Regions from separate parts of the Micromonospora sp. LHW51205 genome, predicted to be linked through region 2. Evidence: riboswitches for the same ligand, from Rfam matches in the RefSeq annotation. Region 2 holds a riboswitch; each other region holds the start of a gene.
The links. Region 2 has a riboswitch for cobalamin ahead of DQE82_RS15700 (peptidase). Riboswitches for the same ligand answer to the same signal wherever they lie in the genome.
Positions count from the first base shown of each region.

Region 1: another riboswitch for cobalamin. It lies ahead of DQE82_RS14205 (ribonucleoside-diphosphate reductase subunit alpha); the one in region 2 lies ahead of DQE82_RS15700 (peptidase).
Region 3: another riboswitch for cobalamin. It lies ahead of DQE82_RS14190 (acyl-CoA thioesterase); the one in region 2 lies ahead of DQE82_RS15700 (peptidase).

Region 1 covers NZ_QMEZ01000003.1:408,441-415,968, forward strand. The annotation lists gene DQE82_RS14200 (PrsW family glutamic-type intramembrane protease) at 1-678, opposite strand, end outside; cobalamin riboswitch at 799-1,015, shown strand; gene DQE82_RS14205 (ribonucleoside-diphosphate reductase subunit alpha) at 1,128-3,524, shown strand; gene DQE82_RS14210 (ribonucleotide-diphosphate reductase subunit beta) at 3,515-4,543, shown strand; gene DQE82_RS14215 (MFS transporter) at 4,565-5,800, opposite strand; gene DQE82_RS14220 (condensation domain-containing protein) at 5,839-7,278, opposite strand; gene DQE82_RS14225 (glycosyltransferase) at 7,293-7,528, opposite strand, start outside.
Region 2 covers NZ_QMEZ01000003.1:803,582-810,230, reverse strand. The annotation lists gene metE (5-methyltetrahydropteroyltriglutamate--homocysteine S-methyltransferase) at 1-1,697, shown strand, start outside; gene DQE82_RS15710 (Ig-like domain-containing protein) at 1,818-3,452, shown strand; gene DQE82_RS15705 (alkaline phosphatase PhoX) at 3,667-4,827, shown strand; cobalamin riboswitch at 5,028-5,164, shown strand; gene DQE82_RS15700 (peptidase) at 5,262-6,305, shown strand; gene DQE82_RS15695 (hypothetical protein) at 6,374-6,649, shown strand, end outside.
Region 3 covers NZ_QMEZ01000003.1:400,677-408,204, forward strand. The annotation lists gene DQE82_RS14160 (carboxyl transferase domain-containing protein) at 1-2,287, shown strand, start outside; gene DQE82_RS14165 (SCO5389 family protein) at 2,429-2,821, shown strand; gene DQE82_RS14170 (Fur family transcriptional regulator) at 2,868-3,269, opposite strand; gene DQE82_RS14175 (copper chaperone PCu(A)C) at 3,484-4,050, shown strand; gene DQE82_RS14180 (Dyp-type peroxidase) at 4,047-5,273, shown strand; gene DQE82_RS14185 (copper resistance CopC family protein) at 5,307-5,909, shown strand; cobalamin riboswitch at 6,105-6,306, shown strand; gene DQE82_RS14190 (acyl-CoA thioesterase) at 6,437-6,949, shown strand; gene DQE82_RS14195 (LysE family translocator) at 6,953-7,528, shown strand, end outside.

The sequences.
Region 1 (7,528 bases), 390 kb from region 2:
CGTGCCGAACGTGTCCCAGCAGGTGTGCAGCGTGACGGCGGCGGCGAAGGTGAGCAGGAACGCCGCCAGTCTCCGGCCGCCGGGCGCGGCGGCGAACGTGAACAACGCGGCGGCGGTCAGCCCGGTCCAGGCCAGGTGCGCGGCGGGCGCGGTGAGACCGCGAACCAGCAGCGTCCGCTCGACGGCGCCGAGGTTGCCCTCCGACCCGACGAACGCGGCGAACGCGTACCCCATGGTCTCCAGTGCGGCGAACCCGGCGCCGGAGGCCACGCCGATCACCAGGCCCTGCGCCGGTGACCGGTGCCGCCGCCACAGCAGCAGGATGCCGGCCGGCACGATCAGCTTCGCGGTCTCCTCGGCCAGGCCGACGAGCGCCATCGGCAGGACGCCGAGGCGGTGCAGCGTGCCGTACTCCAGCCAGCCGGCGGCGACCACGCCGACCACGCCGCCGAGGAGCGCGGCGACGCCGACGACGGAGCCGGGGACCGGGCGGCGGGCCGGCCGCCCCTGGGCGAAGGCCAGGAACGTGGCGGGCGCGACGCACGCGCCGAGCACGATCAGCGCTGGTACGAACGTGACGGTGCCGGTGCCGGACAGTGTCTCCAGCACCAGCAGGTGAAGCCCGACGCCGACGAGCAGGACCGCCACCCACGCCCAGCGGCGTCCGGTATTCCCCATACGCCGAGTATCGCGCCCGGCGGCGAGCGCCGGCATCGGGGGTAGGCACTGTGGACAGTGAGATCCATGCGACACGCCCGACACGACATCTGGTGTTGCCCAACCGCCCCCACCGCCATATATGGTGGTGCCGCAGCTGGTTCGGCCGAGCCCTCCGGGGCGGGGCCGAGGCAAGAGGGAACCCGGTGGAAATCCGGGACTGCCCCGCAGCGGTGAGTGGGAACGACAGCCGTCAACAGCACTGGGCCACCGGCCTGGGAAGCGACGGCCGGTAGGCGACCGGCGACCCCGGTCGGGCCCGCGAGTCCGAAGACCTGCCAGCGCGCCGTGCGCCTCCGCGTACGGCGGCCGGAGGTCGCGCGGGACGACCGACGCCAGCAGCCGGGCCGGCCGCGCCGTGCCCGTTGGCGTCTCCCGCCGTCTCCAGACGGTGACAGCGAGGAGAGGTCATGACTGTCGTGCAGGAAAGCCCGCCAGCCACCGGCGGCGGGTCCGAGGCCCGCCGGCCGGCGATGCGGGTACGCAAACGGGACGGCGACACCGAGCCGGTGGACGTCGGCAAGATCGTCCGGGCGGTCGAACGCTGGGTCGCCGACCTGGACGAGGTGGACCCGCTGCGGGTGGCCACCAAGACGATCAGCGGGCTCTACGACGGGGCGACCACCGCCGAGCTGGACCGGCTGTCGATCCAGACCGCGGCGGAGCTGATCGGCGAGGAGCCGCAGTACTCGAAGCTGGCGGCAAGGCTGCTGGCCGCGTACGTGGACAAGGAGGTCCGCGGTCAGGGCGTGGCGAGCTTCAGCCAGTCGATCGCGTACGCGCACGGGCTGGGGCTGATCGGCGACGAGACGGCCGCGTTCGTCGCCCGGCACGCGCGCAAGCTCGACGACGCCGTGGACCCGGACGGCGACAGGCGGTTCGAGTACTTCGGACTGCGCACTGTCGCGGACCGCTACCTGCTGCGGCACCCGCAGTCGCGGCTGGTGGTGGAGACGCCGCAGTACTGGCTGCTGCGGGTGGCCTGCGGACTGTCCCGCACCCCGGGCGAGGCGGTCGGCTTCTACCGGCTGATGTCCAGCCTGGCCTATCTGCCCAGCTCCCCCACGCTGTTCAACTCCGGCACCCGGCACACCCAGATGTCGTCGTGCTTCCTGGTCGACTCGCCGCGCGACGAGCTGGACTCGATCTACGAGCGCTACCACCAGGTGGCGAAGCTGTCGAAGTTCTCCGGCGGCATCGGCATCGCCTGGTCGCGGGTGCGCGGCCGGGGCGCGCTGATCCGGGGCACGAACGGCCGGTCCAACGGCATCGTGCCGTTCCTCAAGACGCTCGACGCCGGGGTGGCCGCGGTCAACCAGGGTGGCCGGCGCAAGGGCGCGGCCTGCGTCTACCTGGAGCCGTGGCACCCGGACGTGGAGGAGTTCCTGGAGCTGCGGGACAACACCGGCGAGGAGTCCCGGCGTACGCACAACCTCAACCTGGCCAACTGGATCCCGGACGAGTTCATGCGCCGGGTCGAGGCCGACGGCGAGTGGTCGCTCGTCGATCCGTCGGACGCCCCGGAGCTGCCCGACCTGTACGGGGAGGCGTTCGACGCCGCGTACCGGGCGGCGGAGAAGAACGCGGTCCGCACGGTACGGGCCCGGGACCTGTACGGGCGGATGATGCGCACGCTCGCGCAGACCGGCAACGGCTGGATGACGTTCAAGGACGCCGCGAACCGGCTGTCCAACCAGACCGGTGAGCCGGGCAACGTGATCCACCTGTCCAACCTGTGCACCGAGATCCTGGAGGTGAACGACGACGCCGAGACGGCGGTGTGCAACCTCGGCTCGGTGAACCTCGGTGCCCACGTCACCGCCGACGGGGTGGACTGGGAGCGGCTGCGCGCCACGGTCCGCACCGCTGTGGTGTTCCTCGACCGGGTGATCGACATCAACTACTACCCGGCCGAGCAGGCGGCTGCGTCGAACCCGCGCTGGCGGCCGGTCGGGCTCGGCCTGATGGGGTTGCAGGACGCGTTCTTCACGCTGCGCCTGCCGTTCGACTCCCCCGAGGCGAAGGAGCTGTCCACCCGCGTGCAGGAGGAGATTTTGCTGACCGCGCTGGAGACCTCCGCCGGGCTGGCCGAGCGGTTCGGGCCGCATCCGGCGTACCCGCAGACCCGGGCCGCGAAGGGTGACCTGCACCCGGACCTGTGGGGCGCGGAGCCGGCGCAGGCCGGACGGTGGGCGGCGCTGCGTGAGCGGATCGCCGCAGGCGGGCTGCGCAACTCGCTGCTGGTGGCGATCGCACCGACCGCCACCATCGCCTCCATCGCCGGCTGCTACGAGTGCGTCGAGCCGCAGGTGTCCAACCTGTTCAAGCGCGAGACGATGTCCGGGGAGTTCCTCCAGGTCAACACGTACCTGGTGCGGGAGCTGAAGGCGCGCGGGCTGTGGACGCCGCAGGTCCGCGACCGGATCAAGCGGGCCGAGGGCTCGGTGCAGGACATCACCGAGCTGCCCGCGCCGGTGCGGGAGCTGTTCCGCACCGCCTGGGAGCTGCCGCAGCGGGCGCTGATCGACCTGGCCGCCGCGCGGGCGCCGTTCGTCGACCAGTCCCAGTCGCTGAACCTGTTCCTGAGCGCGCCGACCATCGGCAAGCTGTCCTCGATGTACCTGTACGCCTGGAAGGCCGGGCTGAAGACCACCTACTACCTGCGTTCCCGTCCCGCCACCCGCATCCAGCAGGCCACCGTCGCCCCGGTGCCCGCCCCGGTGCCCGGCGTGGTCTCCGCCGTGAGCGACGACGAGGCGCTGGCCTGTTCCCTGGAGAACCCCGAGAGCTGCGAGGCATGCCAGTGACCACCACCGCACCGACCCGGCACATGCTGCTCGACCCCGGCATGGACCTGACCCTGCGGCCGATGCGCTACCCGCGCTTCTTCGACCGGTTCAAGGACGCGATCAGGAACACCTGGACGGTCGAGGAGGTGGACCTGCACTCGGACCTCGCCGACCTGGCGAAGCTGTCCCCCGCCGAACGGCACCTGGTGTCGCGGCTGGTGGCGTTCTTCGCCACCGGCGACACGATCGTCGCCAACAACCTGGTGCTCAACCTCTACCAGCACGTCAACTCGCCCGAGGGCCGGCTCTACCTGTCCCGGCAGCTGTTCGAGGAGGCGGTGCACGTCCAGTTCTACCTGAACCTGCTCGACACGTACGTGCCGGACGAGAAGGAGCGCTTCGCCGCGTTCGCCGCGGTGGAGAACATCCCGTCGATCGCCCGCAAGGCCGAGTTCTGCTTCCGGTGGATCGACTCCATCTTCGAGCTGCGCGAGCTGCGGACCCGCGACGACCGGCGGGCGTTCCTGCTCAACCTGATCTGCTTCGCCGCGTGCATCGAGGGCCTGTTCTTCTACGGCGCGTTCGCCTACGTCTACTTCCTGCGGTCCCGGGGCCTGCTCAACGGGCTGGCCTCCGGCACCAACTGGGTGTTCCGGGACGAGTCGATGCACATGGCGTTCGCGTTCGACGTGGTGGAGACCGTACGCGCCGAGGAACCGGACCTGTTCGACGCCGAGATGGAGAAGCAGGTGAAGGAGATGCTGGCCGAGGCGGTGGAGTGCGAGGTGAGCTTCGCCGCGGACCTGCTGGGCCAGGGCGTGCCGGGGATGTCGCTGGCGGACATGCGCGAGTACCTCCAGCACGTGGCCGACCGGCGCCTGGCGGTGCTCGGCATCGCCCCGATGTACGGCAGCGCCAACCCGTTCGCGTTCATGGAGTTGCAGGACGTGCAGGAGCTGTCCAACTTCTTCGAGCGGCGGGTGTCGGCGTACCAGGTCGGCGTGACCGGCAGCGTCACGTTCGACGACGACTTCTGACCGCCGCCCCCGCCCCGGCCGTCACGGCCGGGGCGGGGCCGGGCTCTCGCCGGGCAGCGCCGCCGCCCGCACCCGCCCGATCAACGCCACCACGGCGAGCGCCAGCACGGCCACCACCACGAACGCGGTACGCAGGTCCAGCGCGCCGGCGAGCAGGCCGATCACCGGCGCCGCGAGCAGCGCGCCCGGCCACTGGCCCATCGCCACCACGGAGACGCCCTCGCCGGACGTGAGGCCCGGCTGCTCACCGGCGAAGCCGAGCACCGTCGGGGTCACGCACGCCAGGCCGAACCCGAGCAGTCCGAACCCGGCCATCACCGCCGCCGGATGGGGGTACGCCACCGGCAGCGCCACGCCGGCTGTCGCGACCAGCGCGGACAGCCGGACGAAGCGGATCCGCCCGACCCGGCCGGCCAGCCGGTCGCCGAACAGCCGGGCGACGGTCGCGGCCAGCGAGAGACAGGTGTACGTGGCCGCGGCGAGCACCGCCGTGGCGCCGGCCACCTCGGTCGCGTACAGCGCGCTCCACTGGGCGCCGGCCATCTCGATGAACGAGGCGAGGAAGGCGATCACCGCGAGCAGCAGCAGTTGCGGGGTGAACCGGTCACGCAGCCGGCGCCGCGCCTCGCCGTCCTTGGTCTCCTGGCGGGGCGTGTCGGGCAGCCAGCGGTGCGTGGCGATCAGCAGCGCGCCCAGCAGGACACTGGTGACGGCCATCTGCGCCGACGGCGACATCCCGATCGCCGCGGCCCCGGTGCCGCAGAGGCCGCCGACCAGCATGCCGATGCTGAAGCCCGCGTGGAACGTGGACAGGATGGGCCGCCCGTACCGCTTCTGCACCTCGACCGACTGGGCGTTCATCGGCGTGGCCAGCAGGTTCGCCGCGAAGCCCCAGACCGCGAGGCCGCCGACCAGCGCCACCACAGTGGTGGACGCGGCCAGCAGCGGCGCGTTGAGCAGGATCAGCGCGGCCCCGGCCAGCGCCAGCCGGCGGGTGTTGATCCGGCTGATCAGCACCGCCACCACGACCAGGGAGACCAGCTCCCCCGCGTTCGTGGCGATGTTCGCCAGGCCCCAGCCGGTGTTGCCGACCCCTACCGCGTCCCGCACCTCCGGCACGCGGGCCGACCACCCGCCGATGGCCAGGCCCATGATGACGAAGAGCAGCGCCACCGACCAGCGGGCCCGTACGGCCGAGCGGGGCACCGGCGGCGCGGGCTGCTCCGTCGTGTGCTGGTTCGTCGAGGTGTCCGTCATGGTCGTCGTACCTCTCTGGGATCGGTCCGTCGGAACTCCTACCCGATCGCGTGGTCGAGGAAGCACGCACCGTCAGGAAGGCGTACCCGTTCCGGTGTGGTGCCGGGGTCGGTGACGAGCGCCGAGACCACCGCGACGTAGTCGTCGATCAGCCCGCGTACCAGGTCGTCGCCGAAGACACCCCGGTTGCGGATCACCACGCCGCCGGCCCGGTCGTCGTCCACCACGACGATCGGTGAACCCCGCTTGACCCAGACGGGCAGACATTCGGGCGGCACGTCGGCGGCGACCACCGGCGGCGGGGTGCCGGGCGCGGCCCGGGCGGTGATGTCGACCGGCTCCACCCGCAGATCCGGGTAGTGCAGCACCGGCGACGCCGACGCGGCGGACTGGAACCAGGCGTCGAACAGGTGGTTGTCCGGCCAGGGGCGGATCGCCGCGAAGCCGGGACGGACCGCCCGGGCCAGCCGGTGGTACGCGGTGGCGTGCGCGACGGCCCCGGCCAGCGAGGCGTGCGCGGCGCCGACCACAGCGCTCATCGGCGCGTCCGGCGCAACGTCGACCGGCAGGTAGACGTTGTTGGTGAACTGCCCGACGAGCTGCCGGGACAGCGGGCTCTCCCGGCCCAGCGTGGTGGTGCCCAGCACCACCCGGGACCGGCCCGCCCGCCGCGACAGCAGCACCAGGTACGCGGCGAGCAGCAGCACGTACGGGCTGGTGCGGGCCCGCCGTGCGGCCGGGCGCAGCCGCGCGGTGATCTCGGGCGGGAACGCGAAGCGGGTGGCCACCTCGGCGCTGAGCGCGACGTCCGGCGCCGGCGGCGACGCCGGGAAGAGCTGGTACGGCTCCACCGGCCGCAGCCGGTCCCGCCAGTACGCGGCCCGGGCGGCGGCGTCGACGCCGTTGCCGGACTGCTCCGCCTCCTGGAGCGCGGCGAGCGCGGCCGGGTCCACGCCCAGCGGCGGCTGCGGGTCGGCCGCGCCGAGCCGGGCCGCGTACGCGTGGCACAGGTCCTCCACCACGACGCGGCACGACCAGCCGTCGGAGACCATGTGGAAGAAGCAGAGCGCGAGCACGTGCTCGGTCGCGGAGAGCCGGACCAGCGCGGCCCGCCACAGCGGCGCCCGGCCGGGGTCGAACGCGTCGTTGCGGTGCGCGTACGCGATCTGCTCGACGCGGGCCTGCTGCTCGGCCGGCGGCAGTCCGGACAGGTCGACGTACTCCAGCGGCGACTCCACGTGCGGCAGGATCCGCACCTCGGGCTGCACGCCGATGCGGTCGAACCGCATCCGCAGCGCGTCGTGCCGGTCCACCACGTCCTGCATCGCCTGCCGCAGCACGTCGACCCGCAGCGTGCCGCGCAACCGGCGGAACTCCACCACCACGAGCCGTGAGGCGCCGGGACGGGCCGGGTCGAGCGCGGTCATGAACTCCCACATCATCTGCTGGCCGGGGGCCAGCGGGTACGTCGTCGGCACTGCCACTCCCCCCGTCAGGCCGCCACCGGCGGCGTGGCCACCGGCGCGATCTGCCGGTGGTCCGTCTCGTCCGGCTGGTAGTCCGCCTCGTCCGGCGCGCGGAAGCCGGTGAAGAGCAGGTCGGGACGGCCGAGCCGCAGCGAGGTGACGAACGCGGCCCCGTCGAAGAGCGTCTCGATCGCCGCGCAGGCCGCCGACTCGGCCACCGCGCGCGGTCCCCGGTCGCCGCCGAGCCGGCCGGGCGTCTTCG
Region 2 (6,649 bases):
TGGTCGACGTGTACGCCGGCATCCTGCGATCCCTTGCCGCGGCGGGCGTGCGATGGGTGCAGCTGGACGAACCCGCCTACGTCGCCGACCGGAGCGCCGCCGAGATCGACGCGCTGCGGGAGGCGTACACCCGGCTCGGCGCGGTGGAACAGCGGCCGGCGATCTTCGTCGCCACCTATTTCGGCGAGCTCGGTGACGCGCTGCCCGCCCTGCTCGACACGCCGGTCGAAGCGGTCGGCGTGGATCTGGTGGCCGGGCCCGGCAACCTGCGGCGGCTGGCCGGTGCGGGACCACTGCGCGGCAAGACGATCGTGGCCGGCCTCGTCGACGGCCGCAACGTCTGGCGTACCGACCTGCGGGCCGCCGTGGCGGCCGGTGCCGCCGTCACCGCCCTCGCCGACCACGTCGCCGTGTCCACCTCGTGCTCGCTGCTGCACGTGCCGGAGGACCTGTCCGCCGAGACCGCTCTCGACCCGGCGCTGCGTCAGCGGCTCGCCTTCGCCCGGCAGAAGGTCGATGAGGTCGTCCGGCTCGGCCGCGCGCTGCGCAACGGCACCACGTCCCTGCCCGAGCCGCTGCCGCCCACCCCTGCCGCCTGGCGCGACGACACCGTACGCGGTCGGCTCGCCGCGCTGCGCGCCACGGATCGGCAGCGCGGCGCGTACCCGGAGCGTGCGGCGGCACAGCAGGCCCGGCTGAACCTGCCGCCCCTCCCGACCACGACCATCGGATCGTTCCCGCAGACCGACGAGCTGCGCCGCGCGCGTGCCGAGCACCGGGCCGGGCGTCTCGACGACGCCGCCTACACGCAGCGGATGCGCGCCGAGGTCGAGCACGTCGTCCGGCTCCAGGAGCGGCTGGGCCTGGACGTGCTCGTGCACGGCGAGCCGGAACGAAACGACATGGTCCAGTACTTCGGCGAGCAGCTGGACGGGTTCGCCGCCACCGAACACGGCTGGGTCCAGTCCTACGGCTCCCGATGCGTGCGTCCGCCCGTCATCTACGGCGACGTGGCACGCAGGGCGCCGATGACCGTCAACTGGTCCACCTACGCGCAGTCGCTGACCGACCGGCCGGTCAAGGGCATGCTCACCGGCCCGGTCACGATCCTGGCCTGGTCGTTCGTCCGCAGCGACCAGCCACTGGCAGACACTGCGGACCAGGTCGCGCTCGCCCTGCGCGACGAGTGCCGTGATCTCGAGGCAGCCGGTATCCGGGTCATCCAGGTCGACGAGCCGGCGCTGCGTGAGACGCTGCCACTGCGCAGGGCGGACCAGAAGGCGTACCTGGACTGGGCAGTCGGGGCGTTCCGCCTGGCCACCTGCGGAGTCGCCGACGACACCCAGATCCACACCCACCTGTGCTACTCGGAGTTCGGGGAGGTGATCACGGCCATCGACGCCCTCGACGCCGACGTCACGAGCATCGAGGCATCCCGCTCCCGGATGGAGGTCCTCGACGACCTCGCCGCGATCGGATACCGCCGGGGTGTGGGGCCCGGCGTCTGGGACATCCACTCACCCCGGGTGCCGTCCCACGACGAGGTCGTCGGCGCGCTGCGCCGGGCCGTGGCCGCGGTGCCGGCCGAGCGGCTGTGGGTGAACCCCGACTGCGGCCTCAAGACGCGCGGCTATCCCGAGGTCGAGGCGTCCCTCCAGCACCTGGTCGCCGCCGCGGCCGAGCTGCGCGGACGCTGAGCCGCCGGCCGGGCGGAACGCCGCGCCGTTCCGCCCGGCCCGGGCCCGGTTCAGCCCTTGACAGGCCGTGCCCGGAGCGCCGAGGCTGCATGAAGTGATGTATGTCGATGTTACGGGGGCATGATGCGACGCAGGATCTTCGCGCTGGCTACAGCAGCCGCGGTCGTCGTCGGCGGGGCCATGACGATGGCGCTGCGGCCGGCCTACGCCGCGACGGCGTGCACGGTGGACTACACCATCACCCGGGAGTGGTCCAGCGGCTTCTGGGCCGAGCTCACCGTCACCAACCTGGGCGCTCCCGTCACCGACTGGTGGCTGCGGTTCCGGCAGGCGAACGGTCAGACGATCACCATGGGCCTCGACCGGCTGCCGGACGGATACACGCTGGGCAGCGGCGAGATGTATCCGATGACCATGCTCCGTCCGCCGGCGGGATCCACGCTGCCGACCGGCGCCTCGGTGACGGTGCGGTTCGGCGGCAACTACCAGGGTGCCGACCCCGAGCCGACCGACTGGGTGTTGAGCGGCCAGCCGTGCGACGGGGACGGCGCCGACCCGACCGGCTCGTCGCCGCCGCCGGCCTCGGGGAGCCCGCGGCCCAGCCCACTGCCGGGCGGGCCGTCGGTGGCGCTCACCTCGCCCCTGCCCAATGACTTCTTCGCCGCGCCGGGCGTCATCCCGATCCGTGCCGAGGCCACGGCGGCGCCCGGCCGGCGGATCGAGCGGGTCGAGTTCCGCGAGCGCGGCAGGCTGCTCGCCGTGGACACCACCGCGCCGTACGCGTTCGACTGGCGCGGCGTGGCGGCGAACAGCGGCACCCGCGTCACCGCCACCGCCTACGACAGCAGCGGCGCCCAGGCCACCGCCGAGGTCCGCGGCATCCGGGTGCTCCCGCCGCAGGCGCCCGGCGCCGCGCCTGCGCTGAAGGCGTTCGGCAACCGCATCCTCACGGTCACAGCCAGTCCGAGGCCGTACCGGCCCCGTGGAATCATCCGGTCGGCCGCGCCCGGCGAATGCGCATGGGGACCGATCCACTGGGACGGCCCGGTCGACGACGCGTCGGTAGGCGCGCTGCGGGCCCGCGGCGTCAACGCGGTACGGGTCGTGCTGAGCGACGCCTGCTACGCCTACACCGGCAGCCCTGCCGATCGGCAGAACCGCGTCGGCTACCTCGACGAGGCGGCCCGGTACGTCGACCGGCTCGTCCGGGCCGGCATCACACCCGTCGTGTCGCTGCGGCAGAGCGACATCTCCGCCACCCGCACGTTCTGGAGCGCGGCGGCGGAGGTGTTCGGCGACGACAACGCAGTGGTCTTCGACATCTCGCCGTACGACTTCCCGGCGGCCGGCGGCACCGATCCCGCGGCGGTCTGGACCTGCTGGCGCGACGGCGGTACCTCGTGCACGGGCACCGGCCTGCCGCCCTTCGGCGTGCAGGAGCAGATCCGCCTGCTTCGCGTCCAGGGCTCGTTCAACCTGGTCCTCGCCGCCGGGATCGACGGCGGCAACGATCTGAGCCGGTGGCTGGAATATCGCCCGGCTGACCCGGACGGCCGCAGCGTGGCCGCCGCCTGGCGCGTCGACGACCGCTCGGCCTGCGCCACGCCGGCCTGCTGGCGGTCCACGCTGCTCCCGGTCGCCGCCCAGGTGCCGCTGGTCGCCACCGACGTCAGCGCCGGCTCGGGGGCGCCGACGTTCGTACCGCGGACTGTCGCCTGGCTCGACCAGCACGGCATCGGCCACCTGCGCCGGTGACCGGGGGAGGGGAGGTCGCGGCCGGAGGGCCGGTCAGACGGCCGTGCGCGCCCACTGCTGGTTGGTGCCGCTGCCTCTCCTACCCGTACGACCCCTCGACCGGGTCGGCGTGGGCGGGACATCGCACATCGAGCCGTCCATCGACGTTCATCCAACAGATCGGCGTGCGTAAGCTCCGCACGGTCGGATCCATGGAACCTACGGAGGAGGTTCCATGGATCGTCGAACGATGTTGCGGGCCACTGTTGTCGGTGCGGGCGCTGTCGCCCTGCCGTTCACGGCGTGGTCGGCGGCGTACGGAGCCCCGGCACAGAACGCGGCGGGGCCCTACGGTGGGCTTCAGGCAGCCGACGCCAACGGCATCCAGTTGCCGGCCGGGTTCACCAGCTCGATCGTCGCGCGGTCCCGGCGGACGGTGCCGGGGACGTCGTACACCTGGCACGACGCCCCGGACGGCGGCGCCGTGTTCCCGAACGGCACCGGCTGGATCTACGTGTCGAACTCCGAGGTGTCGGCCGGTGCGGGTGGCGGCGCCTCGCGACTCGTCTTCAACTCCAGCGGGGCCGTGGTCGGGGCGTCGCGGATCCTCTCCGGCACCAACAACAACTGCGCCGGTGGCAAGACGCCCTGGAACACCTGGCTCTCCTGCGAGGAGGTGTCCCTGGGCCGGGTCTTCGAGACGTACCCCCTCGGCGGGACCGCGGTGGCGCGTCCCGCGATGGGCCGGTTCAAGCACGAGGCGGCCGCGGCCGACCCGGTCCGCCGGGTCGTCTACCTGACCGAGGACGAGACCGACGGCAAGTTCTACCGCTTCGTGCCGGCTACCTGGGGCGACCTGTCCGCCGGAACCCTCCAGGTCCTCCGCGCCGGTACGGCCACCTCCGGCACGTTCACCTGGGCCACGGTGCCCGACCCGGACGGCTCGCCCACCCCGACCCGGCAGCAGGTGTCCGGCGCGAAGACGTTCAACGGTGGCGAGGGCTGTCACTACGCGGACGACACCGTCTGGTTCACCACGAAGGGCGACAACCGCGTGTGGCAGGTCAACCTGGCCGCCGGCACGTACGAGCTCGCCTACGACGACAACCTGGTCAGTCCGGGCGCCCCTCCGCTGACCGGCGTCGACAACATCACCGGGTCCACTGCAGGTGACCTCTACGTCGCCGAGGACGGCGGCAACATGGAGATCTGCATGATCACGCCGGACGACAAGATCTCGGTCTTCCTGCGGATCACCGGACAGAGCGGTTCGGAGATCACCGGGCCGGCGTTCACCCCGGCGGGGGACCGGCTGTACTTCTCCTCGCAACGCGGCACGACCGGCTCGTCGTCCGGCGGCATCACCTACTGCGTCACCGGTCCGTTCCGCCGTTGACCGGCTCCCGGTCCCGCCGGCAGTGACCACACGGTGAGGGACGCCCGGTCCTCACCGGGCGTCCCTCGCCGGCGTGCTCCACGCGGACGCGCCGGGACGACGGCTTCTCGACGTCGGGTGTGAAACCGCCGACTCCGCCGGCCGTCACGGCACGTGGCCGGTTCCTGGCGCATTGACATCGGCGCACCGGCCACAGCAGACTGTCGCGACAACTCAACCACCGCGTGTACGTGCGGGGGAAGACCGGTCGAAATCCGGCGCTGGCCCGCAACGGTAGGCCGCCCAGAGAACTCTGCGGCGGCGAGCCCGAATACCCGTCGTACTCGTGCAACCGCTCCCCACCCGTCGTGGCCCACGGGTCGGAGTCCCGGACGCCCCCGCGTACTGCGGTCGTCCGGGCTTTCGACGACCGCCGGGCCGGAAAGGCGCTTCCGATGGTCGTCCGCCGAAGCCGGCACCGCCTGCTCGCGCTCCTCTGCGGCGTACTCGCCGCCCTCACCCTCACCACACCGGCCGTCGCCGCCCCCGATCGCGCCGCCCTCACCCGCCCGGAGGCCGCCGCCGGCTGGCTCGCCCGGCAACTCGTCGACGGCGAACGCTTCGAGGCGGTCTTCGACGGTGTCGCCTACCCCGACCAGGGGCTGACCCTCGACGCCGTGTTCGCCTTCGCCGCCGGCGGCGTCGCCGACGACCACGGCGCCGGCGCGCTGGCCTGGGTCACCCGGCCGGACATCCGCGACGGCTACCTCGGCGACGGCGTCTCCGAGGCGTACGCGGGCGCGACCGCCAAGCTCGCCCTCGCCGTGCAGGTGCGCGGTGGCGACCCGGCCGACGTCGGCGGGGTGGACCTGATCGCCCGGCTGCGTTCGCTGCAGACGCCGGCCGGCCGGTTCAGCGACCGGTCCGCGTACGGCGACTACAGCAACGCGTTCAGCCAGTCCTTCGCGCTGCTGGCGCTGGACCGTACGGCGGCCGGGGCGCCTCCGGCGGCGGCCGCCTGGCTGGCCGGCATCCGATGCCCGGACGGCGGCTACCCGCTGCTGCCCGCCCAACCGGTCTGCACGTCCGACGTGGACGCCACCGCGCTCGTGACGCAGGCGCTGCGCGCCGCGGACCGTCCGGCCGACGCCGCCGCCGGGCTGCGCTGGCTGGTGTCCGTTCAGCGTGCCGACGGCGGCTTCGCCAACGCGGCCGGCACACCGAACGCCAACAGCACCGGCCTCGCCGCGCAGGCCCTGCGCGACGGTCACCGGCTGCCGGCCTGGGCGCGGTCCCGGGCGTTCCTCGCCGGACTCCAGGTCGGCTGCGCCGGGGCGCCCGCCGACCGGGGCGCCGTCGACTTCGACGGTGGCGGCTTCGACCCGGCCACCGCGCCCCGGGCCACCGCCCAGGCCGTCCTCGGTCTCACCGGGATCGGGTACGCCCGTCTGTCCGCCGCCGGCGCCGACCCCGGCGCACCGGCGCTCGCCTGCCCGTGAACCGCCTCGCCGCTCACCCGATCACAGGAGGACCCGTGTTCCGTCACCGTCCCACCGCCCGCACCTGGATGGCCGGCCTGCTGGCCGCCGTCGTGGCCGGCGTCGCGCTGACCGCAGTCGAACCCGCGCCCCGGTCGGCGCACGCCGCCGCCTGCGCCGGCACCTCGGGAGTCACTGTGGTCGTCGACTTCGCCGCGCTCGGCGGCGGCGTCCAGGTCGCCTGTGCGCCGGGCGATCCGGCCACCGGCCTGGCCGCGCTTCAGGCCGCCGGCTTCACCGTCACCGGCACCGCCCGCTGGGGCCTGGCCTTCGTCTGCCGGATCAACGGCAAGCCCACCGCCGCG
Region 3 (7,528 bases), 400 kb from region 2:
GGTGATGCACCACCACTTCACGTTCCGGCCCGGCGCGGACGGGATGGCCGAGGAGCGCCTGATCCGCGGCCTGCACCCGCACATCGCGCAGCGGATGCAGCTGGAGCGGCTGCGCGAGTTCGACCTGACCCGCCTGCCGTCGCTGGACGAGGAGGTCTACCTGTTCCAGGCGGTGGCCCGGCAGAACCCGTCCGACCAGCGGCTGGTCGCGTTCGCGCAGGTACGCGACCTGACCGGGCTGCGGGAGCAGGACGGCCGCCTGGTGTCGCTGCCCACCACCGAGGACACGGTGGCGGCCTGCATCGACTCGATCCGCCGGGCGCAGTCGCGGCGGCCGTCGAAGTCGCGGTTCCCGACCAACCGGATCGTCATCTACGTGTGGCCGCCCAGCGAGCTGACCCGCGAGGAGATGGAGCTGATCGCCGGCCGGGTACGCCCCACCACGGTGGGCGCGGAGCTGGAGGAGATCCTGTTCATCGCGCGCCAGCGCGACCGCCGTACCGGCGAGCTGACCAAGGTCGGCGTGCGGATCACCTTCGACGTCACCGGGCACGCCCGGCTGGACGTGGGTGAGCCGCCGAGCGAGCCGGTCGAGCCGCTGGACGAGTACCGGCTGAAGGTGCTGCGGGCGGCCAGCCGCAACACCGTCTACCCGTACGAGCTGACCGGGCTGCTGGGCGACTTCGTCGAGCACGACCTGGACGCGGACCACCAGTTGGTGCCGGTGGACCGGCCCAAGGGCCGCAACAGCGCGGCGATCGTGGCCGGCGTGGTCACCACGCCGACGCCCCGCCACCCGCAGGGCGTGACCCGGGTGGTGCTGCTCGGCGATCCGACCAAGTCGCTGGGCGCGCTGTCCGAGCCGGAGTGCCGGCGGGTGATCGCCGCGCTGGACCTGGCGCAGCGGATGGGCGTGCCGCTGGAGTGGTACGCGCTGAGCGCCGGCGCCCGGATCTCGATGACCTCCGGCACCGAGAACATGGACTGGGTGGCCGCGGCGCTGAAGCGGATCGTCGAGTTCACCCAGGACGGCGGCGAGATCAACATCGTGGTCGCGGGCATCAACGTCGGCGCCCAGCCGTACTGGAACGCCGAGGCGACGATGCTCATGCACACCAAGGGCGTGCTGGTCATGACGCCCGACTCAGCGATGGTGCTCACCGGCAAGCAGTCGCTGGACTTCTCCGGCGGCGTGTCCGCCGAGGACAACTTCGGCATCGGCGGCTACGACCGGGTGATGGGCCCGAACGGGCAGGCGCAGTACTGGGCGCCGGACCTGCCGGGCGCGCGGGACGTGCTGATGGCGCACTACGACCACACGTACGTCGTGCCGGGCGAGCACGCGCCGCGCCGGGCCGTCACCATGGACCCGGTGGACCGGGACATCTGCGGCTACCCGCACGCGGTGGCCGGAAGCGACTTCGCCACGGTTGGCGAGATCTTCTCCGCCACCGCGAACCCGGACCGCAAGAAGCCGTTCGACATCCGTACCGTCATGCGGGCCCTCGCCGACCAGGACCATCCGGTGCTGGAGCGGTGGGCGGGCATGGCCGACGCGGAGACCGCTGTGGTGCAGGACGTGCACCTGGGCGGCATCCCGGTGTGCCTGCTCGGCATCGAGTCGCGGTCGGTGCCCCGGCACGGCTTCCCGCCCACCGACGGCCCGGACACCTACACCGCGGGCACGCTGTTCCCGCGCTCGTCGAAGAAGGCCGCGCGGGCGATCAACGCGGCCAGCGGCAACCGGCCGCTGGTCGTGCTGGCGAACCTGTCCGGCTTCGACGGCTCACCCGAGTCGATGCGCAAGCTCCAGCTGGAGTACGGCGCGGAGATCGGCCGGGCGATCGTCAACTTCCGCGGCCCGATCGTGTTCTGCGTGATCTCGCGCTATCACGGCGGCGCGTTCGTGGTCTTCTCCAAGGCGCTCAACCCGGACATGACGGTGCTGGCGATCGAGGGGTCGTTCGCCTCGGTGCTCGGTGGCGCGCCGGCCGCCGCCGTGGTGTTCGCCGGTGAGGTCGCCGCCCGCACCGCGGCCGATTCCCGGGTACGCGAGCTGGAGGGCCGGGTCGCGTCCGCCACCGGTACCGAGCGGGCCACGCTCAGCGCGGAGCTGGACGAGCTGCGCGGGTCGGTGCGGGCGGAGAAGCTGGGCGAGGTGGCCGCCGAGTTCGACCGGGTGCACAGCATCCAGCGGGCGGTCGAGGTCGGCTCGGTCGACGCGGTGATCCGCGCCGCCGAGCTGCGGCCCCGGGTCATCGAGGCGATCGAGGCGCACCTGCGCTGACACGTTCCGCGACGTCACACGGCGGACGGGCCTTCGGGTCCGTCCGCCGTTTCGCGTGCGCCGGTCCTTGACGGTCGTCCGGTGACATGGTGTGCTCAGATGGTAATGGAAACCGTGTTCGTTAGAGCTGCCGGAGGACCCATGTCGCTCACCGTTCCGCCCGCCCTGCTGCACGCCGCCGAGACCGGTCCCGTCGACGAGGAGGCGTTCGTCGCCTGTGTCCGCGACTCCCTGCCGTACGCCTGGGAGACGGTCAGCCGGGTCGCCGCCGACCTGGCCGCGACCGACGCCGAGTTCGCCGACAACGTCGTGCCGCCGCCCGGCGACGCCGAGCGCGGGCAACTGCTGCGCGCGATGGCCAGCGACGCGATCCGCGCCGGGCTGGAGCGGCACTTCGGGATCACGCTGGCGTTCCAGAACTGCCACCGGGTGGCAGCCTTCCGCCCCGGCGCGGCCGGCTCCGAGGCGTACCGCCGGTTCACCTCCAGCCGCGGCCAGTTGCTGAACCAGTCACCGGCGCTGCGCAACTGCTGACCGGCGGTCCGGCGCGGGCGGGTCACCGCCCGCCCGCGGCGGTGGCTCAGGCGGCGCAGCGGTCGCAGGTGCCGAAGATCTCCAGGGTGTGCCCGACGTCGGTGAAACCGTGCTGCGCGGCGACCTGGTCGGCCCACCGCTCCACGGCCGGGCCGGCCACCTCCACCGCACGGCCGCAGCGGCGGCAGACCAGGTGGTGGTGATGGCGGCTCTGGCTGCACCGCCGGTAGAGGTGCTCGCCGCCGGGCAGCCGCGCCGAGTCGATCTCGCCGTTGTCGACGAGCAGCTGCAACGTCCGGTAGACGGTGGTCAGACCCACCTTCGCCTGCCGCTGCACGAGCATCTGGTGCAACTGCTGCGCGCTGTGGAAGCCGTCCAGCTCCCGCAGCAGCGCCAGCACCTCGGCGCGCTGCCGGGTGTTGCGGGTCGCCCCGGTCGTCGCCGTCACCGTCCGCCTCCCTCGTCCGGGCGCCCTCTCCGGCCACGGCCGCGCCCGGCGCGCCACGTGACACCCGGAACCATTATGCCTTCCGGGCGCTCCCCGGTCCCCGGTCGCGGTGAGCCCGGCCGGCATGTGACGCGACCGACTCCCCGGGCCGGAACTATCCGCGGCGCCGCCCCGACCAACGGTACGAACACCGGATCTTCGAGGGGACGACCGCATGCCCAGCACCACCAGCCGACGCTTCCCACGCACGGCGGCCCTGATCGGCGCCGCCGTCCTGGCCGCGTCCGTCGCCGCCTGCGGCTCCGCCGACGCCACGCCCACAACCGCGCCGTCGGCGTCGGCGCCCGCCTCGGCCCCGGCGAGCGCAACGGCGGGTGTGCTGACGATCCGCGACCCGTGGGTGAAGGCCGCCGACAAGGGCATGACCGCCGCGTTCGCCACGCTCGTCAACGACGGCGACGCCGACGTCACGATCACCGGGGTGACCACCGACGTGTCCCGGGCCGAGATCCACGAGATGGCCATGACCGACGGGAAGATGGCGATGCGGCAGAAGCAGGGCGGCGTCGTGGTCGCCGCCGGAGCCCAGGCCGCGCTGGAGCCCGGCGGCGACCATCTCATGCTGATGGACCTGACCCGCCCGGTGCGCCCCGGCGACCAGCTCGACGTCACGCTCACCTTCGCCGACGGGCGCACCCAGACGTTCACCGCGGTGGCCAAGCCGTTCACCGGCGCCCAGGAGACGTACGCGCCCGGACACGGCGCGAGCCCCGCGTCATGACCGGAACCGGCGCGCCCGCGCGCCGGGTCAGCCGGCGCGGCCTGCTCACCGGCGGCGCGGCGGCCGCCGGGGGCGCGCTGGCCGGCGCGGGTGCCCTCGCCGCCCTCCGTTCCCACGGGGTACGCCCCGACGACGCCGTCCCGGTGGCCCAGGTCGGCAGCGCTGTCGAGCCGTTCCACGGCGCGCGCCAGTCCGGTGTCACCACCGAGCCCCAGGCGCACGCCGCGTTCGTCGCGTTCACGCTGCGCCCGGACACAGACCGGGCCGCGCTCGGGCGGATGCTGCGACTGCTCTCCGACGACGCCGCCCGGCTCACCCAGGGTCGCCCGGCGCTGGCCGACACCGAGCCGGAACTGGGCCTGCTGCCGGCCCGGCTGACAGTCACGTTCGGCTTCGGCCCCGGGCTCTACGCCGCCGCCGGGCTCGACGACCGCCGCCCCACGTCGGTGGCCGACCTGCCGGCGTTCCGGATCGACCGGTTGCAGCCCCGCTGGTCCGGCGGCGACCTGCTGCTGCAGATCTGCGCCGACGACCCGCTCACCGTCGCGCACGCCCAACGGGTCCTGACCAAGGACAGCCGCCCGTTCGCCACCGTCCGCTGGGTGCAGCAGGGCTTCCGCCGGGCCGCCGGCGCCGAGCCCGGACGCACCCAGCGCAACCTGTTCGGCCAGCTCGACGGCACCGCCAACCCGAAGCCCGGCGTGTCGGCGGACACCGCCGTCTGGGTGACCGACGGGCCGGACTGGCTCCGCGACTCCACCACCCTGGTGGTGCGCCGGATCAGCATGAACCTGGAGACGTGGGACCTGCTCGGCCGCGCCGACCGGGAACTCGCGGTGGGCCGGCGCCTCGACACCGGCGCGCCGCTGACCGGCGAGGCGGAGCACGACGAGCCCGACTTCGCCGCGCTCGGACCGGACGGGCTCACCGTGATCCCGGACTTCTCGCACCTGACCCGGGCCCGCGTCACCGACGACCGGCAGAAGATCCTGCGCCGGCCCTACAACTACGACGGCGCGCCGACCGCCGAGGGACACGCGGACAGCGGGCTCGTCTTCGCCGCGTACCAGGCCGACATCGCCCGGCAGTTCCTGCCCATCCAGCGGCGGCTGGCCGAACGGGACCTGCTCAACGAGTGGACCACCCCGATCGGCTCCGCCGTGTTCGCCGTACCGCCCGGCTGCCCCGAGGGCGGCTGGATCGGCCAGCAACTGCTCGGCTGACCACGACGCTGACCACGACCAGGAAGGCGCGTCATGCGTACCCGTACCGTCTCCGCACTCCTCGCCGCGCTGTTCACCACGGCGCTGCTGCTGGTCCCGGCCACGCCCGCGGCGGCGCACAACTCGCTGCAGGAGGCCACGCCGGCCCGCGACGCCCGGCTCACCACCGCGCCGACGCAGGTGACGCTGCGGTTCCTGCAGCGACTCAACCCGGCCTTCACCACCATCACGCTGCGCGACTCCACCGACCGTCAGGTGCCCGCGAGCGCGCCCGCCGTGGACGGCGCGACGGGCACGGTGACGATCGAGGAGCCGCTGGCCAACGGCACCTACACCGTCGCCTACCGCGTGGTCTCGCGCGACGGCCACCCGGTCCAGGGCTCGTACCGCTTCACCGTCGCCGACCCGGCCGCTCCCCCGGCGGCCACCCCGTCACCGGCCACTCCCTCGCCGGCCGCCTCCGCGGACGTCTCGGCGGGCGCTGCGGCAGGCGCGGACGCCTCTCCGGCGAGCGCCGACGCTTCGGCCGACGCCGACGAAGGTCTGCCGGTGGGCCTGCTGGTCGGCGGAGCGGTCGCCGCGGTGGCGGCAGCCGGCGTGACCGCGCTACTGCTTCGACGCCGCCGCGCCTCCTGACCCGTCGCCCGCTGACGCGGGTCCGCCCGGCTTCCTGATGAGCGGGAGAGACGTCCCGCCATGCGGACGGCGCATGCGGGGCGGCACCGGGTGTGCCGGAGCCTGCGCGCCTGTGGGACGGCCGGGGGCAGTGCGCCGAAGGGCGGAACGCGGGTCGCGGCGAGGGCGGGTCGGGGCTGGGTTAGGCTGCCGGGAGCGCTGGTTCACCCGGTCGGCGACGGCCGGGTGTCGTAAGAGGGAACCCGGTGGAAGTCCGGGACTGCCCCGCAGCGGTGAGTGGGAACGACAGCCGTCAACAGCACTGGGCCACCGGCCTGGGAAGCGACGGCCGGTAGGCGACCGGCGACCCCGGTCGGGCCCGCGAGTCCGAAGACCTGCCCGCGTCGCGCGTACCACCGGTGCGCGCTGCCGTCGACCTCGCGGGTGGGTCGGGCGGGTGACACGCCGGGCGGGAGCCGTCGGCGTGCCTCGACGTGCAACTCCCCCGTCCGGTCGGCGGTCCGCTTCTGCGAGGACGGAACCGCACCGTGACCGATGCCATCACCCTCACCGGCCGACCACCGTCGGCGTCGCACCTGACCCTGTCGCAGATCATGGACCAGCACCACACCAACCTGATGGGCACGGTGCACGGCGGCCGGATCCTCAACCTGATCGACTCGGTCGCCGGGGTGGTCGCCGCCCGCCACTCCGACGGACCGGCCGTCACCGCCGCCATCGACGAGACGGCCTTCCTGCGCGCTGTCCGCGTCGGTGACGTGGTGCACGTGGACGCCCGGATCACCTGGGCCGGCCGCAGCTCGATGGAGGTGGCCGTGAAGGTCAGCGCGGACCGCTGGGACCGCGCGGTGCCGCCGGTGGACGTGGCGACCGCGCACCTGGTGATGGTGGCCGTGGACGACGAGGGCCAGCCCCGGCCGGTGCCGCCGCTGCTGCCCGGCACCGACGGTGACCGGCGGCGCTACCGGGAGGCGCAGATCCGGCGCGAACACCGGCTGGCGCTGCGCCGGGCGCTGCTCGACGGCGCCGAGGAGGGCTGAGGCGTGCTCGGACTGTCGGCGGCCACGCTCGCGGGATACCTGGCCGCGATCGTGGTGCTCATGCTCACCCCCGGGCCGGACATGATGTTCGTGCTCGCCAACGCCACCCGGTACGGCGCGCGGGCCGGGGCGGTGGCGGCGCTCGGGGTCGCGGCCGGGGAGGCGGTGCACGTCGCCGCCGTGGTGGCCGGACTCGCCACCGTGATCGCCGCGTCCCCGGTGCTGTTCACCGCGATCCGGTGGGCCGGTGCGGCGTACCTGATCGTGCTGGGCCTGCGGGCGCTGCGCGGCACGGGCCGGCCCGGCGTCGCGGCGGACGGGGCGGACGGCGGCGGCGCCGGGCGGGCGTTCCGGCGCGGGCTGCTCACGAACCTGCTCAACCCGAAGATGATCCTGTTCAGCGTGGCGTTCCTGCCGCAGTTCGTCCGGCCCGACGCGGGCCCGGTGGCGGCACAGCTGGTGCTGCTCGGCGCGCTGTTCGTCGCGGTGCAGCTCACCGTGGACCTGGCTCTCGGCTTGGGCGCCGGGCGGTTCGCCCGCCGCTGGGGCGACAGCCGCTGGTCGCGGCGGGTCGACCGG